DNA from 2 places in the Vallitalea maricola genome. Region 1 is predicted to be linked to the other one. Evidence: riboswitches for the same ligand, from Rfam matches in the RefSeq annotation. Region 1 holds a riboswitch; the other holds the start of a gene.
The links. A riboswitch is a leader RNA that binds a small molecule or an ion and turns the genes downstream of it on or off. The one in region 1 is predicted to bind lysine.

Region 1 (11,079 bases):
CGGCAATGGATGAAAGACAAAAAAATAGGATTACACCTATGCATGTAAAGGATTTTTATAAAAAGAGGATATTTACACAAGAAATGAAAAAAACTCATACTATTCTTGCTCCACAGTTATCTCCTATACACTTTGAATTACTGGAGAAAGCTATAAACAGTTGTGGTTACAATCTTAAAATACTTCCACATGTCAATGAAAAAGTATTGAAAGAGGGGCTTAAATACGTTAATAATGATACATGCTATCCTTCTATTTTAATAGTGGGGCAGATACTATGTGCATTAAAGAATGGTAACTATGATAGAAACAATACTTCAGTTATAATATCTCAGACTGGAGGAGTTTGCAGAGCTACTAATTATATAGCCATCATTAGAAAAGCATTACAAGACGCTGGATTTTCTGATATTCCTGTTTTATCATTGAATGCAGTGGGATATGAAAAAAATCCAGGATTCAAATTGAATTTAACTATGATAAATAAGATGATTATGTCAATATTGTACGGAGACCTGTTCATGCAATTAATATATAGGACAAGACCTTATGAAAAGATAAAAGGTTCAACAAAAAGGTTGCATGACAAATGGAAAAAAATATGTATAGATAACATAACTAATAATAGTAAGCTTAGACCAGATATAATAAGGGGTATAGTAAATGATTTTGACAAAATACCTCTATATGATGTTAGAAAACCAAAAGTAGGCTTGACAGGAGAAATATTTGTTAAATTCAATCCATTCTCCAATAATCAAATAGTAAAAATGATTGAAAAAGAGGGCGGAGAAGCAGTTGTACCTGATTTAATTGATTTCTTCTTATATAGTGTATATAATGCTAAGTTTAAAAGCAGGTATCTAGGTAAAAGTAAAGTAAAAGCTTTGGCTTGTGATATTGCTATTAAATATGTGGAAGCATTTAGAAGACATCAAAGAGAAGCACTTAAAAATAGTAATAGATTCCAGAATTCAAGGACTATTGGACAACTAGCCAGAGGAGCACAAAATATTCTTTCTCTAGGTAATCATGCTGGTGAAGGTTGGTTCTTGACAGCTGAGATGGTTGAATTACTAGATAGTGGTGTGAAAAATATCATATGTATGCAGCCTTTTGCTTGTCTGCCTAACCATGTAACAGGAAAAGGAATGTTAAGAGCTCTAAAAGAAAAATACCCAGAAGCTAACCTATTAACAGTAGATTATGATCCAGGAGCTAGTGAAGTGAATCAACTTAATAGAATAAAATTAATGTTTGCAGTAGCATTCAAAGATCTGGAGAATACTGAGAAATTAGTAGAGAAGAAAAAAATAAAATAGAATAAAAAGGGGCTGTAGGATAATATACCAAAAATGTATTATCCCACAGCACTTTATTTATTGATATCCTACACTATATATTACTTTATTCGCTAACATTTATTGGGTTCTTTAGTTTTCGAGCAATATAAATGAAAATAACAAATTCCACTATTATTACACCATAACATATTAATAGATTTTTAGTTAATCCATATACTATAAAAGCTACAAAGGATATAAGACCAGCTATTAACGCATACGGTAATTGGGATGTAAAGTGAGCATCCAGTTTTGCTTGAGCTCCTGTAGCTGAGAGTACGGTGGTATCACTTATTGGTGAGCAGTGATCTCCAAGGATAGCACCACTTAATACGGCAGCCATAGCTGGTAACATCATCGAAGGGTCAGTTGCGGCTAATATCTTACCAACAATTGGTAACAATAAACCAAAAGTTCCCCAGCTGGTTCCAGTCATAAAAGCAATAAAACTTCCTATTATAAACATTATAGGTATCAATAGACTAGGATTCATTTGAGAGGTTTCAATCCAATCAGCCAAATATTGACCAGTGTTAAGTTTATCTATAACTTCAACTAGTGTCCAAGCAGTAATTAATATTATTGATGCAGGTAGCATAGAACTGATACCTGCCTTAGCAGCACGGAAAAGATGCTTTACTGAAACTTCCCCAGTGGATATAGCAAATATAGTTGCTATGATTGTAGTGATTACAGAACCACGGAAGAGTGGAAGAGTAATATCTACAGATAACATTTGACTAATGTCCCATTTGGCTTCATATAACATACCACCTAAGATTAAGATGATTAGTGATAGGATGGTGATGATTAATGCCCACTTAGAACCTTTGTTAGTAACTGCTTGTACATGAGAAATATCTTCAGCTGATTTGGAACAGCTGATATCATTTCCTTCTTCAGCTTTTTTTTCATAAGTTTTCATTTTACCAATGTTAATATTGAATTTTATAACTATAAATACCATTATAAGAGCTACAATAGCGTAAAACTGCATAGGAATCATTCGCCAATAAGCACCAGTTCCAGTGGTTGCAGTATAACCTACTTTTTTGAAAACACCTGTTAATGTACCGATTATGTAAGCTCCCCATGTAGATATTGGTAATAAGATAACTACTGGAGCACTAGTTGAATCAATGATATATGAGAGTTTGGCACGACTGATACTATAACGGTCTGTGATAGGTTTTGAGATTTCACCTATAACTAAAGCATTGAAGTAATCATCAATAAAGATAACAATTCCTAGAATCCATGCAACAATTTGTGCTGCTTTCTTATTCTTGATCTTTGAAACTGCAAAATCAGCAAATGCTTTTGTGGAATTAGTAATTGTTAATAGAGTTGTGATAATTCCTAGTAACAATAAAAAACCTACTATTGGCATGTGCCAAGAAAAATCTGTTATTATTTCCCAAACTGTTGTACCTATGTAAGATACTGTATCTAACACATTGAAGCCATGTGCAATTAAAGAACCTATGATAATTCCAACAGATAGTGACATGATAACTTTTTTGGTTATGATAACTAATACAATCATTATGATTGCTGGTACTAAACTTAATAAAAGTTCCATAATTTCCTCCTCCTATTTCCTTTTTCTGATGAATAAATTAGCTAAGTTTTATAACATTAAAAAAAAGACAATAGTTACACTATTGTCTGAAAGTATCTTATTCAAATAATAGCGCCTTCACTACGATAGGTAGTGAGAGTGATAAGTCTATTAAACTTAACTCCAACATTATTTCTTGGCGGAAAATAATGCTTCGGCAGATCATCCTTTCATCATACTTTATTCGCTTGCCAAGCTAGGTTATGATTACTAATAATCTCTGCGCCTCTATTATGCTTATTCTATTGTCAGTATTGAATTATACAGGAGGATAATGTATAATGTCAAGTTAAATTTATTATTATTAGCCTTTTTTAGGTATGTTACTTTCTTTGTTAAATATTTCAATGAGTTCTTTTACAGCTACATCTATGTTACTAGAATCTACTTCATAATCAAAAGTACCATAATATTTTTTCCATTTCTTATACATTGGGTCATAATAATTATCAAGTAGTAAACCTACAAAATCATGAAGATTACCATTTTCAATGTATTCATGCATTAAGTTGTAATCATGATTGGACATATATGATTTTATTGTGGTAAGTGAATTTTTTATAAAAGATAGATTTTCTTCAAAAGTACCATTAGTTTCCATGTAATCATCTAACAATCTCTGTATTCTAATTTCCTTATCAAGATTGACAAGTACATGGATACCTGTTTTGATATGATTGATAGCATATGCTGGGACGACTCTTTTACCTATTTTTGAGCTTTCTGCTTCAACAAATACAAGGGAGTTATTAAAAGATATGGTTTTATCATAGACATAAGATTCAAATACTTTTTGTGGAGGCTGTTCACCTAAACCTACACCACCAAATACTGAACCACGATGGTTAGCTAATCCTTCAAGGTCAAGTACAGGCATTCCAGCTTTTTCTAGAGCTTTTAACAACAAAGTTTTACTACAACCAGTGTAGCCGTGTAAAACAATATATGGAGATGGAAGACTTAGTCTTTTTTCGAAGTCTTTTAAAATATAGGTTCTGTATGCTTTATATCCACCTTCTAGTTGATAAGCTGGGAGGTGCATCAAAGATATAACTGTAGCGATAGATTTACTTCTAAGACCGCCTCTCCAACAGAATATAACGATTTTACTATACCCTTTTGCTGTTTTTTTAATCTTTGCATAGATTTCTGGCAGTTTCTGGCAAGCTATTTCAAAACCTTCTTCTTTTGCAGTTATTTTATTAACATTTTTATAAGTATGTCCAAGATAGGCTCTTTCCTCATTATTGAAGATAGGTACGTTGACAGCTCCTGGTATTGTTCCTTCCTCAAATTCCTTAGTAGTTCTAACATCTATGAAAATAACTCTATCCATATGAAGACATTTATCAATAGATATGGTTTCCATTATAATTTCCTCTTTTCGAAGTATTTCTAGTTAGTTTGATATATATTATTATTTATCGTTGCTTAGTAAGCAGGGTTATACTATAATGATGGTATCAAAATCAATTTGTTGTATTGTTAATCTATAATTACTTTTATACTATAGTATACAGTATTAGTAATATATAATTCAATAACTATTTTAAAATTAAACTTACAGGAGGCATACAATGGATATTTACGGAAAATCACTTAAGATGCATGAAGAGAATAAGGGTAAGATTGAAATTGTTTCAAAAGTTAAAGTATCTAACAAGGATGAATTGAGTCTTGCATATTCACCAGGGGTTGCAGAGCCTTGTAGGAAAATAGCTGAAGATGAAAATAATATATACAAATATACTTCAAAAGGTAATATGGTTGCCGTTATCACAGATGGTTCAGCAGTTCTTGGATTAGGGAATATTGGACCAAAGGCTGCATTGCCTGTTATGGAAGGTAAGTCCATACTTTTTAAGAAATTCGGTAACGTTGATTCATTTCCATTATGTTTAGATACACAAGATACTGAGGAGATCATTAATATATGTAAAAATTTGACTCCTTCACTTGGCGGTATTAACCTAGAAGATATATCAGCTCCTAGATGTGTTGAAATAGAGAGAAGGTTAATAGAAGAATTAGATATTCCAGTATTCCATGATGACCAACATGGTACTGCAATTATTGTGACCGCTGCATTACTTAATGCTTGTAAATTGACAGGTAAGAATCCAAAGGAGTTAAAAGTTGTTGTCAGTGGAGCAGGAGCTGCCGGCAGCTCTATCGTTCGCATGATTCATAATTATGGAGTAGGAGATATAATATCTGTTGATATAGATGGAATCATTAATTCCAAACGTGAAAACTTGGATTTCTTACAGAAAGAAATTCTTGAAATAACTAATAAGGAAGACATTGAAGGTGATTTATCAGCAGCTATGAAAAACGCTGATGCATTTATTGGTGTATCAGCTGGTAATATAGTATCTCAGGAAATGATTAAATCCATGAATGATAATCCTTTTGTATTTGCAATGGCTAATCCTGTACCTGAGATTATGCCAGAAGACGCAAAAAAAGCAGGAGCAAGAATAATAGGTACTGGTAGAAGTGATTATCCTAACCAGATAAATAATGTTCTAGCCTTCCCAGGCATCTTTAGAGGAGCATTAGATGTGGGAGCTAAAAAAATCAATGAAGAGATGAAATTAGCAGCAGCTTATGCTATTGCTTCCGTAATTGACGAAAAAGAACTTCGTGAAGATTATATTGTTCCATCACCATTTGATGAACGTGTAGTACAAGCCGTAGCAGAAGCAGTCGCAATAAAAGCCGTTGAAACTGGTGTGGTAAGACAAAAATAAATTATTGATAATTTTATGTTCTTCATAATGTGCAATAATAGAAAAAGTGAGTTGCGTGTAATTCGTGATTCACTTTTTTCGCAATTATAAAGAAATATTTTGCTTCTAGCTTTTTTAATTGTCTATTTCTAATATAAATAGCAAGAAATAGCCTCAGCTTGCTTAATTAAGAAGTAAAATTTTTTTGTGATTATATTGACGGTTACTTCATAGCAAAATAGTATATGTATATGTGGAGTAGTGAGGCAGGACGCCGAACCCAGCTTTTTGCTCAGGACGAGCAAGTAGCTGGCGTAACATATACATATACTATTTTGCAAAAACCAAGTCAGAATAAAACAATTTTACTGACCTACTTGCACAAATAAAATATACTTAAATACTATATTGACAAAATTGCTTTATAGACATATAATGTTAGTAAATAACTATATAAGAATATTATTATATACTTAAGGAGGTAGCTAATGAAGATTGATACAATGGAAGTTAATGTTTTAAAAGCATTGGCACATCCAGTAAGGCTAGAAATAGTAAAAAAGCTATTTGATGGCGAAAGATGTGTGTGTCAATTATGTGATGATAATGAGTATTCACAAGCTAACATGTCACAACATCTAAAACTTCTAAAAGATGCGGATATAGTGAATACCAGAAAAGATGGTAATAAGGTTATATATAACATCAAACATGAAGAAGTTAAAGATATTATTACGTTAGTGAATAAATTAGTAAGGACAGAGATTAATAAATTACTTGATAGTGAGGTATAGATATGTTTAATTGGTTGGACTATTTAGCACAAGCTTTTGTTACCAAAGTAACAGGATTATCTATGGATAGCAAATGGGGAAGTAGTATACATTTTTTCATATATGATACAATCAAGATTATTATTTTGTTGAGTATCATGATATTCCTAATTTCATATATACGCAGTTACTTCCCACCAGAAAAGACAAAAAGGATTCTTGCAAAATTCAGTGGTATAAAAGGTAATATAATGGCATCGCTATTAGGTATTGTTACACCTTTTTGTTCTTGTTCATCTGTGCCTATTTTTATAGGATTTGTTGAAGCAGGAGTACCATTGGGACTTACATTCTCATTTCTTATTACATCACCAATAGTTAATGAAGCTGCATTTATTATATTACTTGGCTTATTTGGATGGAAGTTAGCTGTTGTTTATGTAATTACAGGAGTTATTGTTGGAGTTGTAGGTGGACTTATTATTGGAAAAATGAAGATGGAAAAAGAAGTTGAAGAATATGTCTACAATACAAAAGTAGCTCAGATTGATCCAAAAGAATTGACTGTAAATGAAAGGATATCTTTTGCTACACAAAATGTAAAAGATATAGTTAAAAGAATTTGGTTATTCTTAATAATAGGTATTGGAATTGGAGCAGCAATACATGGATGGGTTCCAAAAGACTTTCTTGCAAATTATGCAGGTGAAAATAATCCATTTGCTGTACTTATCGCTGTTGTGTGTGGAATTCCACTCTATTCAAATGCAATGGGTACAATACCTATTGCACAGGCACTTATAGGCAAGGGAGTTGGTATAGGTACAGCACTTTCATTTATGATGGCTGTAACAGCTTTATCTGCACCTGAATTGGTTCTTCTTAGAAAGGTCATAAAACCTAGATTGATAGTTTGGTTTGTCATTGTAACTGGAATAGGTATATTAATGACGGGCTATCTATTTAACTTTATTGGGCATTTATTGATGTAATATAAAAATAATTTATTATTAAAATGGAGGTAATACAAATGGTTATTAAAATTTTAGGAGGCGGTTGTAAAAACTGTCAAAATCTATACAAAAATACTTTGGAAGCATTAGAAACAGTAGGTATAGAAGCCCAGGTATTGAAGGTTGAAGATATTAATGAAATCATGTCTTATGGTGTTATGAAGACACCAGCATTAGTTGTTGATGATCAAGTAAAGATTATGGGACGTGTAGCTAAATATAAAGAATTGGTGAAAATGTTTGAAACTAACTAAAACAAATTGTTATATAATAAATATAATTAAATAATACAATTTTATATTGTATTATTTGGAATAATGAGGCAACTATAAAACTTGATAAATCCCATAAATTAGTGTATAATATCAAATGATGTAAAAATAGAAGTAAAAAATATTAGTATTTGATGTGCAAGGTACATGATGCTTTCGTGCAGTATGTATTCAAACATGTCAAAAAAATGGTTTAATTATATAAGACATTTTTATACCATTTTTTTAAAGAAAGAAAGTATTTTTGAAAATATTTGATTTGAACTGGGGTTTGTTTTGGGTCTATATTATTAGGCAAAAAACTATGCTACTATTATATAGTGGCGTAATGTGAATATATTTATTATATGAAACATAAACACTCTAACTCTGATCCTAAAGAGTTAGAGTGTTTTTTTTAAGTTTAATGTTATAGAACTAATAAAGAGTAAACATTAAGATGCTTCAATACTTAAAATTTTAATACTACTTTATTCAAATGAAAATAATTAATTTTAATGGATTAAAACAGACAAATTACCCAAAATAATATAGAGGTACTTAATGTATATTAAAGAATAATGTGGGTTAATTATTGGAAAAACACATGGTTTTTGTAAGCATTAGTTATACCCCATATATAAATAACAAAAATGGAGGATTATATGGAAAAAGAAAATTTAAGCAAAAAACTATATTCAAAAAACTTTAAAAAATGGGGATTTGATATGAATTTATTCGTATCAATAGTATCAGCAATATTAGTATTAGGATTTATTATCTTTACTATTGCTAAGCCAACATTATCAGCAAAGACTTTCAAAGATATTAATGATAGTTTGAATAAAAATTTTAACTGGTTATATGTATTGACTATTAACCTTTCATTCATATTTTTATTGGTTGTTGGGATTTCTAAGCTTGGAAGAATAAGATTAGGTGGATTTAATGCAAAACCAGAGTATAGTAATTTTTCTTGGTATGCTATGTTATTCAGCGCAGGTATAGGTATAGGTATATTCTTCTATGGTGTAGCAGAACCTATCTATCACTTAGATATTCCACAAGAACTTAATTCAGGGTCAACATATGATAATTTTAAAATGATGTATATGCACTGGGGAGCTCATGCATGGGCACTCTATGGATTAGTAGCTGTAGGTCTAGGTTACTTCGCTTATAATAAGAAACTTCCTTTCTCGTTTAGAAGTTTATTTTATCCATTGATTAAAGATAAGATTTTTGGTATATGGGGAGACATAATTGATACTTTTGCAGTATTAGCAGTATTATTTGGTCTAGCAACCTCATTAGGATTAGGTGCAAATCAAATTAATTCAGGGATGAATTATGTTTTTGGTATACCTATAAACTCAACTGTACAAATCATTTTAATTGTTGTTATAACATTTATTGCGACTTTATCTGTAGTTAGTGGAATATCAAAAGGGATTAAATTATTAAGCCAAGCTAATACAATAATAAGTGGAGTTTTATTAGTAGCTATACTATTAATAGGACCAACAGTTTATATATTATCAACATATATGTCAAGCATAGGTTTATATATAAAAGATTTTTTTAATGTTGGATTTTTTACAGCAACTACATCAGATGGTATTGCATGGCAAGGTACTTGGACAGTATTTTATTGGGCTTGGTGGATATCATGGACACCATTCGTAGGAACTTTCATAGCACGTATTTCCAAGGGAAGAACTATAAGAGAAATAGCTATAGGAACTGTTGCATTACCAACAATTATTATCACGATTGCAATGACTATTCTAGGAGCTTCAGGAGTGTATACAAATAATTTATATGATGGAGTCATCAAAAAAGCAATTGATAACAATATTGCAACAGCTATGTTTGAGATGTTTAAATATCTTATAGAATCACCAGCAGTTCAGATGATATTTTCGTTTGTAGCTATTATAGCTATTGTTTTATTCTTTGTAACAAGTAGTGATTCAGGTTCATTGGTTGTTGATAATTTGACTAGTGGAGGTAAGCAGGACTCACCTAAAACACAAAGAGTATTTTGGGCATTAATGGAAGGACTTATTGCGTTATCTGTCTTATTGCTAGGTGGAGAACATGCCCTAAAGACCATACAATCAGCAGTAGTTATTACAGGATTGCCATTTGCTATACTTTTAATAATAATGATGTATTCTCTTTCAAAAGAACTTAAAAAGAGTTACAAGAAACATGAATATAATACAATTCTTAAGCTTAAGAGAAGAATGGACAAACTAGATGATGATGTTGATTATAAGTAATTTTTTAAAGTAATTCTGAAAAAGATTACCTTTTTGTCACTGATGGTAATTTATTATTAGAATGTATTATAAAAAAATAAATATTATAATTGAAATAGAATTAAAACAATGTTATATTAAATACTATAACATATTTTGGGAGGGTTGAATTATGGATTTATATAACATTGTTGATAATCAGCATTTAGATAAATTTGCTGAATTACAAAGCTATTGTTTCGGGGTAGATAAGGAATTAATCAAATTTGAATTAGACAATATGTTTGGGAAAGATGATTCAATTATATTAGGTGCATTTGAGGATAATTTGTTACAGGGAGCATTGGTAATTAATGATTTTGAAATCTATTGGCATAGTTTGGAAGTTAAAATGGGTGGTATAGGTGGTGTAGCTACTTTTCCAGAAGCTAGACAGAATCATGTTGTTGAGAAGTTATTGATAGAATCCCTTAAGATGATGAATGATAATAATCAAGTATTTTCATTGCTTGCTCCTTTTGCATACTCTTTCTATAGAAAGTATGGTTGGGAGTATGGAAGTAGGAATAAGAAATTAGAAATAAGTATTAATGATTTATCACATTTTAAAAGTGGTGATTTTAGTGTAAAACCTATTAACAAAGATCATATCCATCAAATAAAGAAAATCTACGAACATTTTTATTGTAATTATAATGGTGCTACCAAAAGGACTAATCTAAGATGGGAACTGATTTTTGCTAGAAACGCTAAGAATGATATTCATAGTTATGGTGTTTTTGATGATGAAGATAAATTGAGAGGCTATATCTCCTATAAGATAAATAGTGATGGAATGATTGTACAAGAAATAGTATATGATTCATTAGAAGTAAGAAAACAATTAATGAGATTCATCTTTGTACATAGAGCTCAGTTTGATAAAGTAACTTTGAAAGTTCCTCATGATAATAACTTAGACATATTGTTAAAGAATCCAAGACAACATATGGAAGTATCATCGGGTATGATGGTTCGTATAATTAACGCTAAAAAAATACTTGAAATGTATCCATATAAGGATATCAATGATCTAAAATTCA
Region 2 (11,079 bases), on a different contig from region 1:
TAAAAATCAATCATTTTGAATAAAGATAAATATAGATAAACATTAAACATATGAATATATATTGAATGATAATTTTTCTAAGGAGAAGGGTTAACGTTTAATATAATGGAAGGGAGATAAGTATCATGGAAGATAATGTTATCAGAAACAATCAAGTCAATTTAATAGGAAAAATACATTCTACATTTGAATTCAGCCATGAAGTATATGGAGAGGGGTTTTATAATTTTAATGTAGAAATATCAAGACTAAGTGATAACTCTGATATAATACCTATAATGGTATCGGAACGTCTTATTGACACAACTAGTGATTTGAGAGGTAAGATAGTAGATATTCAAGGACAATTTCGTTCTTATAACAGACAAATTGAGGGTAAAAATAGATTAGTTTTAACAGTTTTCGCTAGAGAAATCTCTATTTTTGAAGAAGAAGAGATTAAGAGAAACCCTAATTACATATATTTAGATGGTTATATTTGTAAGCCTCCAATGTATAGAACAACACCTTTTGGAAGAGAGATTACAGATATTTTATTGGCTGTTAATCGTCCTTATAACAAATCGGATTATATTCCATGTATTTGCTGGGGAAGAAATGCAAGATATGCAGAAAAATTCAATGTTGGTGATAGAATAAAAATATGGGGCAGGATACAGAGCAGGGAGTATCAAAAAAAATTAAGTGAGAATGAGTCCATAAGTAAGGTTGCTTATGAGGTTTCGATTTCTAAGATAGAGGTGCATGAGGAAGAGATTAAGTGAGTTAGGGGAGTTATGTATAAATTATAGAGACAGCGGTAGTATGTTAAACCAATGTAGTGATAACCACTCTGGTTAGGTTTGTTGTTTATCTCTTTTTAAGATATACAACAAGTCGTAAAAATTGTGATTATCACTATATTTTTTACAGTTCTATTCATTTAGAGTAAAGAATTAAACCAGATTTAAATATCGAGCGAATATTCCCCTATACTATATTTGCGACTGTTCTCCTAATAAAATCCAAACAATCTAGCTGTTTGAGCCACAATAAAACATATCACTATTCCTGTTATGGTAGGTATAATAAATGATGCAAAAGTCCATTTTTTACTTTTAGTTTCTTTATAGATGGTTAATAATGTAGTTCCACATGGAAAATGATTCAGAGAGAATAACATAGTACATATGGCAGTAAGCATGGTCCATCCATTATTAACTAATAAATCTTTTAGATCTGAGAGACTATCAAGTTCTAGCATTGCACCAGTTGACATGTAACTCATAATAAGTATGGGTATAACAATTTCATTTGCTGGGAATCCCAATATGAATGCCATTAGTATATAGCCATCTAGACCAATCATATTGGCAAAAGGTTCTAGAAAATTAGCACAGTGGGATAGAATACTTATATCTCCAACAGTGATATTCTGTAGAATCCATATGATTACTCCAGCGGGAGCAGCTACAATTATAGCTCTACCTAATACAAATAAAGTTCTGTCGATTATTGATCTAATCAATATCTTACCAATCTGTGGTTTTCTGTAAGGCGGTAATTCTAATGTAAAGGATGAGGGTATTCCCTTAAGTATAGTTTTTGATAGCAACCTTGATATTCCAAAAGTTAGAAATACAGCAAGAACAATAGTAAGTAGAATTATTATAGTACCAATTACAGATGAAAATTTACCGCTAATTCCAGCAATGAAGATTGTAGCTAGTGCGATAAGTGTTGGAAAGCGTCCATTACAAGGTACAAAATTATTAGTTATTATTGCAATAAGACGTTCACGAGGAGAATCTATTATTCTACAGGAAGTTATACCAGCTGCATTACATCCAAATCCCATGCACATAGTCAATGCCTGCTTACCATGAGCACAACATTTCTTAAAAAAATAATCTAAATTAAAAGCTATCCTAGGTAGATATCCCAAATCTTCTAATAGAGTAAACAATGGGAAGAATATAGCCATAGGGGGTAGCATAACAGATATTATCCAGCCTAGAGTCCTGAACAATCCCAAAACAAGTACACCATGAACCCAAGCAGGAGTATTAATCCAGTTGAAAAATTCTGTTAATTTTAATTCTGCATTACAAAACATATTTGACAATAGTGATGACGGATAGTTAGCACCTATAATTGTTATCCAAAATATGATGCCAAGTAGTAAAAGCATTATAGGAATACCAAGTGCTTTGGAAGTAATAACTTTGTCAATTTTCCTATCAAAATCTCTATGTTGCTTTTTATGTTCGGTTATCACCTTATTAGTTATTGTCTCAGCTTTTTCGATTATACTAGATACAATTTTTTCTCTGAGATTATTAATATTCATATGATGAACTACTTCAAGCTCTTCTTTTATGGTTTTTATCTTGTTCATGATTTCATTATGAGTTGATAAATCAATATCAAGATATTTTAATATAGATTGTATTATTGAATTATCTCCATCAAGTAATCTTAACGAAGTCCATCTCATATCTAAAACATCATTTTTAATTATAGGAGATATAAGAGGACATAACTCATCAACAGCATTAGTTATCTGTTCATTATAATTAATAGATATAGGAGATAAAGTTTCCTTTGTTTTAATCATACTATGTAAACTATCTTTTAATACATCAAGGCCTATACTCCTTCTAGCGTTAGTAGGAACAACTGGAATTCCAAGTTCTTCAGATAATTTTCTGCAATCTATATCAATACCTTTTCTTTTGGATTCATCAATTAAGTTAACACATAAAATAACATTACTTGTAATTTCAAGTATCTGGATTACTAGATTGAGATTTCGTTCTAGGCATGTGCTGTCTGCAACTACTACTACAGCATGAGGTTTACCAAAACATATAAAATCTCTAGCTATTTCTTCTTCAACAGAGTTTGATAAAAGAGAGTACGTACCAGGTAGATCTACAAGGATATAATTCTGTTCCTTATGAGTAAATGTACCTCTAGCATTAGTGACTGTTTTTCCCGGCCAATTTCCAGTATGCTGTTTTAGTCCTGTTAGGGAATTAAAAACTGTGCTTTTGCCTGTATTAGGATTACCTGCCAAAGCAATGACTATATCATCTGGAGATTGCAGGTCTACATTAAAACTATCTCTTAGAGTTTTTAGACCAGTGGATTGATTAGTAAGTCCCATTAAATAGACTCCTCCTTCTTAGGAATATATTCTACTATTATCTTAGATGCTTCTTCTGAACGCAACGCTATAACTGAACCTCTAATTTCATATGCTACAGGGTCTCCACAAGGGCTCTTATACAAAGCTTTTATGAAAGTATCTTTTACTAATCCTAAATCAAGTAATCTTCTTCTAGTGATTCCATCAGCCTGTAATCTCAACAACTTACAATTTTTACCTATTGTAAGTTTATCAAGTGACATTATGTTACTATTTATACAAATCACCTCAATCATAATTTTTATAGGGATATATTTACTTATTTGAATATAACTTATAAAAAAGTTAGCCGTAAGAAACTTTTCTAACTCATTTAGAATAATATATTTTAATAGAACCTGTTTGGTGCAAGTACAAATAAGATTTTTTTAAAATAATAACTATAATTCAATTAATCACTAAAAATAATATTGGAAATTGGAATGTATATATTGAAGAGGAATAAATCTAGTAACAAAATAATAAATTAGACTTAGGGAGGCGATAATCATCAATTTATCTGAGTTCTATACATTTAGAGGTTATGAGATACTAAATAGGGAAAATAATTATCTCACCCCCAGCATGGAAGATTATCTGGAAATGATACATAGAATATGTAAAGAAGAAAATTACGTAAGAATGAATCAACTTGCTAATAATCTCAATGTAAGACCTTCTTCATCAACTAAAATTGTTCAAAAACTTAATTCAATAGGATTAGTTAATTATGAAAAATACGGATTAATAAATCTTACTGAAGAAGGGGAGAAGATAGGAGAATTTTTATATCATAGACATATGGTTATAGAAAAATTTCTTAACATTATTGGAGTTAAGGATAGCATATTGAAGGATACAGAATTAATGGAACATTATGTTAGACCAATGGTTCTAAAAAATATGGAACAGTTCGTTAAGTTTCTAGATGTTAATCCCAATATCCTACAAAAATATTATAAATACCTAAAAAATAATAATCAGCAGCTTTAAACATGGTCGTTTAATCTGCTGACGTAAAATACTTTTTTAATTACCTTCAATTACATTCTGCATATCATACATACCTTCAGATTTTTGGCTTAAGAACTTAGCAGCATTCACAGCTCCAACAGCAAAAATATCCTTTGATAAGGCACTATGATTAAGTTCGATTATTTCATCTTTTCCAGCGAATATAATTGAATGCTCACCGACGATTGTACCGCCTCTAACAGCATGTATACCTATTTCTTTTGAATCACGTTTAACTCTTTCCTTAGATCTATCATAAGTATAGGAATATTCATTATTAAGAGAAGCATTAATTGAATCAGCAATAGCTAATGCAGTACCACTAGGAGCATCGATCTTTTGATTGTGATGTTTCTCAATAATCTCAATATCAAAATTAGCTGAGGTAAGGGTTTGTGCAGCTTTCTTTACTAAGTTAAGTATTAAATTAACTCCAAGTGACATATTAGCCGATAAAAGGATAGCAATCTCTTTACTAGCTTCATTAACAAAATTAATTTGTTCATCATTCAGACCGGTTGTACATAAAACAACAGGTATTTTTCTAGACTTTGCATAGTCGATTAATGAAGGTACAGCTTTGGCAGTGGAAAAGTCGATTATAACATCTCCTTCAACATCAAGAGTGTTAATATCAGTAAAAACAGGGTATGGGTTATCAATATGATCAGATATATCAATACCTGCTACTATAGAGGTATCATTATCTTCTTCTACTATTTTAGAAATTACCTGTCCCATTTTCCCATTACAACCATGCATTATAATTCTAGTCATTGTAAAACTCCTTTCATTTTAAAAGCTTTCCACGAAAAAAAGTAGTTTTTTCCATAGTATATAAATAACCACTGAATACTGAATCAAAATGTATTCAGTGGTTTTAATGATTTAGATAGTTATTCCTAATTTTTTAATTGCGTTCTCAACTCTTAATCTATTAGCTGGTTCCATATCTGTTAATGGTAAGCGACATGGGCCAGATGGAAGGCCTAAATAATTCATAGCAGCTTTAACTGGTATTGGATTGACTTCACAGAAAAGTGATTTAATCAATTCATGTAATTTAAGTTGTAAATCAAGACTTCCTTTTACATCCCCAGCTAAAAACTTGGCAACTATGTCATGAGTTTCTTTTGGTAGAATGTTAGCTACTACTGAGATAACACCTTTACCGCCTAGAGAGAGTAGAGGTACTATCTGATCATCATTACCAGAATATAAATCAAGATTACCTTCGCATCTAGCAACTAATTCAGTAATATGACCTATGTTTCCACTAGCTTCCTTTATAGCAACGATATTATCTACTTTTGATAATTCTACTGCAGTATCTACATCAATGTTAAGACCTGTTCTTGATGGTACATTATATAATACAACAGGGATATCAACGCTGTTTGCAATAGAAGAAAAGTGTCTAATCAATCCTTTTTGGGTAGTTTTATTATAATAAGGAGTCACTTGCAATAGACCGTCAGCGCCAAGCTTCTCAGCTCTCTTAGATAATTCAATACCATGCTTAGTGTCATTGCTTCCAGTTCCAGCTATAACAGGTACTCTTTTATTAGTCCTGTCGATTGCTACTTTTATACATTCAAGATGTTCCTCATCATTAAGTGTTGATGATTCACCAGTTGTACCACAGATAACAATACAATCAGTTTTATTTTCTATTTGAAAATCAATTAATTTCTCTAATCCTTCAAAGTTAACACTCATATCATCGTTAAATGGTGTTACTATCGCTACACCAGATCCTGTAAAAATAGACATATAACAACCTCCTAAGATTTTATATACAAAATTATTTACCTACATCTATAAACTTTACATTTTATTATTACTTTCTATTTTCCTTGAAATCTTTTATGTGACACAGTCACTCATGTTTATCTTATAGAAAAGTCTATTTCTAAAGCATATGAAATGCTTAAAATAGCTTTTTATTCTACTTTAGTATATCTGTTTTTCACCAAAACATCAATATAAGGTAAGCAAATATTTACGATTTCATGTGGAAAATTATTTTTATGATTACCAGACCTCCTATTTCTATTACTTACTTAATATATTATATTGCTATTAACTAAAATAATTGAAATTTTTGTTTAATATTTCAGTATTTAGTGGAGGATAAAATTTTAATAAAAAACAGTCGGCGTTACGTGCCGACTGTGATAATCAATATTAAATGTCACAAGTAGCACCCCATATATAATATTATATATGACAGTTATATAGCTATTGACTATATACCCAGACAGAAAATAAACAGGTATTTTCTTCTTCGGCACCTTACCCTTTCAGCAATCATCACTTTTGCCTGAACAAATCAAATTACTTACTAATGTAAAATGCTCCTCTACCATACTAAACTATTAAATTTTGTATTATAATATCACTAATGTAGATATTTGTCAAATATTATCTATTAAAGATTAGATTAATTTTTGAAGAATCTTATTACTTCTTTCAATGAATTTAGTCATTGCTTCAGGGGATAACTGTTTATGACTTATCATAGCTAAATCATAAATTTGATTACAGAATATATCAGTATTTTCGTTATCCTTATTATCAATGATATATTTAACTAACTTGTTTTTCTTGTTAAGTAGAAGACTTTCATTACTTGGCATAGCTGCACTGTCCATTCCAAACATACCGTACATTTTGCTCATATCCTGCATTCTACGAGATTCTTCAGGTAATATTATCATAGCTGAAATATCTTCTGATTTTAGATTCTCCATAGTTACATTAAGATTTTCATTAGCAAGAGCTTTTCTGAATATAGTTTGAACTTCTTCACTAAGCTTTTTATTGTCTTCTTCACTTGTACTGTCTTCATCTTTTAGACTATCAGTAAGGTCAGCATCTATTCTAGCAAATTTTATATTATTTTCACTTTCCTTCATCTCAATATGTGAAATATATGGCTGGTCAATAGTTGTATTCATTATGACAGCTTCCATACCATTATCTTTGAACATCTTGATGTATTGAGATTGAAGAGTTTCATCTGTTACATAGTAGACTTTATTTTCATGTTTTTCTTTATTTCTATCTAAATACTCTTCAAGAGTTACATAATCACCTGTTGTTGTTTTATATAAGATGATTCCCTTTGTTTTGTCAAAGAACTTATCATCTTTTAAGCATCCGAATTTAATGAATGGATGAATATCATCCCAGAACTTTTCATAGGATTCTTTTTCTTTCTTATATAATGAATTAAGTTTGTCAGCAACTTTTTTAGTGATGTAGTTAGAAATTTTCTTAACGAATCCATCATTTTGTAAGAAACTTCTTGATACATTAAGTGGAAGGTCAGGACAATCTAAAACACCTTTTAACAATAGTAAGAATTCAGGAATAACCTCTTTGATATTATCAGCAACAAATACTTGGTTATTATATAACTTGATTTGTCCTTCCATTGTATCAAATTGATTTCCAAGTTTAGGGAAGTAGAGGATTCCTTTTAAGTTGAATGGATAATCCATATTAAGGTGAATCCAGAATAAAGGTTCTTTGAAATCCATAAAAATCTTTCTATAGAATTCCTTATATTCTTCATCAGTACACTCATTAGGTTTCTTTAAGTATAGAGGTGTAGTATCATTTAATGGTTTTGGTGCTTCAGGTTCTTTTGCCTCACCATTTGCATCTTCATTTTCTACCTTAGGCTCTTCTTTATTAGGATTGATAAGGTAGATTTCTATAGGCATTAGAGAACAATATTTTTGGATAGTGCTTTTGACTGTCCATTCATTCAAGAAGTCTTTTCCATCTTCACCAATACTTAATGTAATCTTAGTTCCTCTTTCAGTCCTATCACTATCGCTCATTTCATATTCATTACCACCGTCACTTACCCAACGTACTGCTTTTGCTCCTTCTTGATAAGAAAGAGTATCTATTGTAACTTTTTCTGCTACCATGAAGGCAGAATAGAAACCAAGTCCAAAATGACCGATAATCTGATCTTCATTAGCCTTATCTTTATATTTATTAAGAAAATCTTCAGCACCAGAGAAAGCAATTTGGTTAATATATTGTTTAACCTCTTCATCAGTCATACCGATACCATTATCTATAAAAGTCAAAGTTTTCTCTTTGTCATCAACGATAACTTCAATCTTGAATTCATTATCTTCTGGTAGAGATGCCTCTCCCATTGCATCCAATTTCTTTAATTTTGTTATAGCATCACAACCATTGGAAATAAGCTCTCTTACAAATATATCGTGGTCAGAATATAACCATTTCTTTATTATTGGAAAAATATTTTCACTATGGATGGATAAATTCCCTTTTTCAGTACTCATTCTTAACTCCTCCTAACGTTTTTCGTAAAGTAATTTTTATTTATATTGTAGGAATCCCAACAAATGATTTAATACTTCCCTATACCATTGGAGCGACTGTTAGTTACTTTAGTCACTACTTAGCTGCATATTTCATTAGGAATTCCATAAAGTATTAATAATTATGTCTAACTAAAATAGAAAAATTATATGTGTTATTAAAACTTATATAAAATATAATAAATGTATTTTCAATAGATGTCAAGATAAAATTAGCACTCGTCTAAGAAGAGTGCTAACAAAAAGATGTTTTAATATTGTAAACTGTGTATTTAAGCCTTTAAACAGCTATACCATGTTTTTTGAAAAATGTTTTTACAGAGTTATCCCAATAACTTTCTAAAGTTTTATCTAACGTAAATATATTCATGGAGCTTCCAGTAGTACACTTTAGAACGTTATCTTCAAATAAGATATTGATGAATAATCCATTTACATTATCAGCTTTAATACTTAATTCATGTTTATTAACCATGCTTTCTATTTTATCATGGGGTAGGGAAAAGACAATCTTCAGATATGAAGGGGTCTTGTTACCTTTTATCATATAGAAAGCAATATCCTTTATCTCTGACCATTTAACCAGTTTTCTATGTCCAAGTATCTCTATTTCATCTGACGATAGGTATTTTTTATTTAAATCACAAGATATATTAAACTTAGTAAAAGTATGAAGTTCTACACTTGATACTTCAAATTCATCAAACATTTTATCTCTTAATAGATTATTCATAAAAAGTTTTATATCAATTACGTTAAAAGATACCATTTAGCACCATTCCTTCCAAATTACCTATCGATATTATACCCTTAAAGTATATCATACAAAATAGAGGTAGAACTTTCAATACTTTTATTGTAATATTATTAAGTAAGTAGTATATCGATTAAAGCATTGTATAATTTTAAAAATATGTATAGAAAGTAGAGTTGTTTACATATGAATAAATTAAGTAGAGATTTCTATGAAAGAGATACATTGGTAGTTGCAAAAGAATTATTAGGTAAGTATCTAGTATATAATGATAACGATGAAGAGGTTGTAGTAAAAATAACTGAAGTTGAAGCATACAAAGGTATTGATGATAAAGCTTGCCATACTTATGGAGGGAGAAGAACACCTAGAACCGAAGTAATGTGGGGTGAAGCTGGACATGCGTATATTTACATCATATATGGGATGTATTATTGCCTTAATGTAGTTACAGAAAATATTGATAATCCATGCGCTGTGTTGATTAGAGGAGTAAAACCAGTTAAAAATATTACTAAAATGTCTTACAATAGATATAATAAAGCTTATGAAGAGCTTAACAGTTATCAAAAGAAAAATTTTTCTAATGGACCAGGTAAGCTATGTAAAGCCTTATCCCTTGACCTTACTCAAAATGGAATGGATTTGCTTTCTGACAATTTATATATATATGATAACAAAGAAAATATTGTAGACATAAAAAAATCAAAACGAATCAATATTGATTATGCTGAAGAAGCAGCTGATTATTTGTGGAGATTTTATATATAAGTTGAATTATAGACAAAACGAAACAAGAGCTCTAATTCGGCATATAAAGATAATGTAGTAAATATAAACTTTCCCACTACAAACAGTCATGTTCTGAACTAAAGGTGGTAAGTTGAATTAACGATTAAAGAAAGGAAAATAAAAAATGAGAACAAGTATGAGTTATGCAAAAGATTTATTGACATTTATTAAAAACAGTCCTTCACCATATCATGGAGTTATAGAAGGCAAGAAATTACTTGATAGAGCAGGATTTAAAGAACTCAAAATGAAAGATGAGTGGCAGATGCAAAGAGGTGGCAAATATTATATTATCCCTTATTCATCAACAATAATAGCTTTTACAGTAGGAGAGTTAGTTGATGATATGGGATACAAAATAATATTATCCCATACTGATAGTCCAAGTTTCAAGATAAAACCTATCTCTGAAATTAAAACAGAAAATTATATTACACTTAATACAGAAGTCTATGGAGGACCTATATATTATACATGGTTGGATAGACCTTTATCATTAGCTGGTAAAGTAGCATTAAAATCAGATAATCTCATGAAACCAACAATAAAGTATATAGATTTCAAGAAATCTGTACTTACAATACCAAGTTTAGCAATTCATATGAATAGAGATGTCAATGAAGGTGTCCAATTCAATCCTCAAAAAGATACTTTACCTTTAATTGGACAGATTAATGATGTACTGGAAAAAGATAATTATCTAGTATCACATATCGCAAAAGAACTTGATGTGGAAGTAGATGATATATTGGATTTCGAACTGTTCCTTTACTTAATAGGAGAGGGGAATATTGTTGGTATTAATGATGAATTTGCCCAATCTTCTAGATTAGATAATCTAGCTATGGTATACACTAGTCTTTCAGCAATTGCAAGCACAGAAAATAAGAGCGGTATTAATATAGCTGCTTGTTTCGATAATGAAGAAATAGGAAGCAGGACTAAGCAAGGTGCAGATTCAGTCATGTTTGCTAACATAT

Region 2: it holds a riboswitch for lysine, as region 1 does, so the genes downstream of both, dapA (4-hydroxy-tetrahydrodipicolinate synthase) here and AACQ14_RS02205 (Na+/H+ antiporter NhaC family protein) in region 1, are expected to answer to the same signal.

Annotation. Positions count from the first base shown of each region.
Region 1 covers NZ_BTPU01000005.1:124,403-135,481, forward strand. Annotated here, with positions in the region: gene AACQ14_RS02200 (acyl-CoA dehydratase activase-related protein) at 1-1,322, shown strand, start outside; gene AACQ14_RS02205 (Na+/H+ antiporter NhaC family protein) at 1,408-2,925, opposite strand; lysine riboswitch at 3,027-3,203, opposite strand; gene mnmH (tRNA 2-selenouridine(34) synthase MnmH) at 3,269-4,333, opposite strand; gene AACQ14_RS02215 (NAD(P)-dependent malic enzyme) at 4,542-5,717, shown strand; gene AACQ14_RS02220 (ArsR/SmtB family transcription factor) at 6,185-6,490, shown strand; gene AACQ14_RS02225 (permease) at 6,493-7,461, shown strand; gene AACQ14_RS02230 (thioredoxin family protein) at 7,500-7,736, shown strand; gene AACQ14_RS02235 (BCCT family transporter) at 8,399-10,018, shown strand; gene AACQ14_RS02240 (GNAT family N-acetyltransferase) at 10,170-11,079, shown strand, end outside.
Region 2 covers NZ_BTPU01000067.1:7,305-18,383, reverse strand. Annotated here, with positions in the region: gene AACQ14_RS17785 (single-stranded DNA-binding protein) at 126-764, shown strand; gene feoB (ferrous iron transport protein B) at 995-3,148, opposite strand; gene AACQ14_RS17775 (FeoA family protein) at 3,148-3,393, opposite strand; gene AACQ14_RS17770 (metal-dependent transcriptional regulator) at 3,755-4,162, shown strand; gene dapB (4-hydroxy-tetrahydrodipicolinate reductase) at 4,199-4,960, opposite strand; gene dapA (4-hydroxy-tetrahydrodipicolinate synthase) at 5,072-5,956, opposite strand; lysine riboswitch at 6,377-6,556, opposite strand; gene htpG (molecular chaperone HtpG) at 6,622-8,514, opposite strand; gene AACQ14_RS17750 (DUF5721 family protein) at 8,834-9,322, opposite strand; gene AACQ14_RS17745 (DNA-3-methyladenine glycosylase) at 9,494-10,078, shown strand; gene AACQ14_RS17740 (M18 family aminopeptidase) at 10,224-11,079, shown strand, end outside.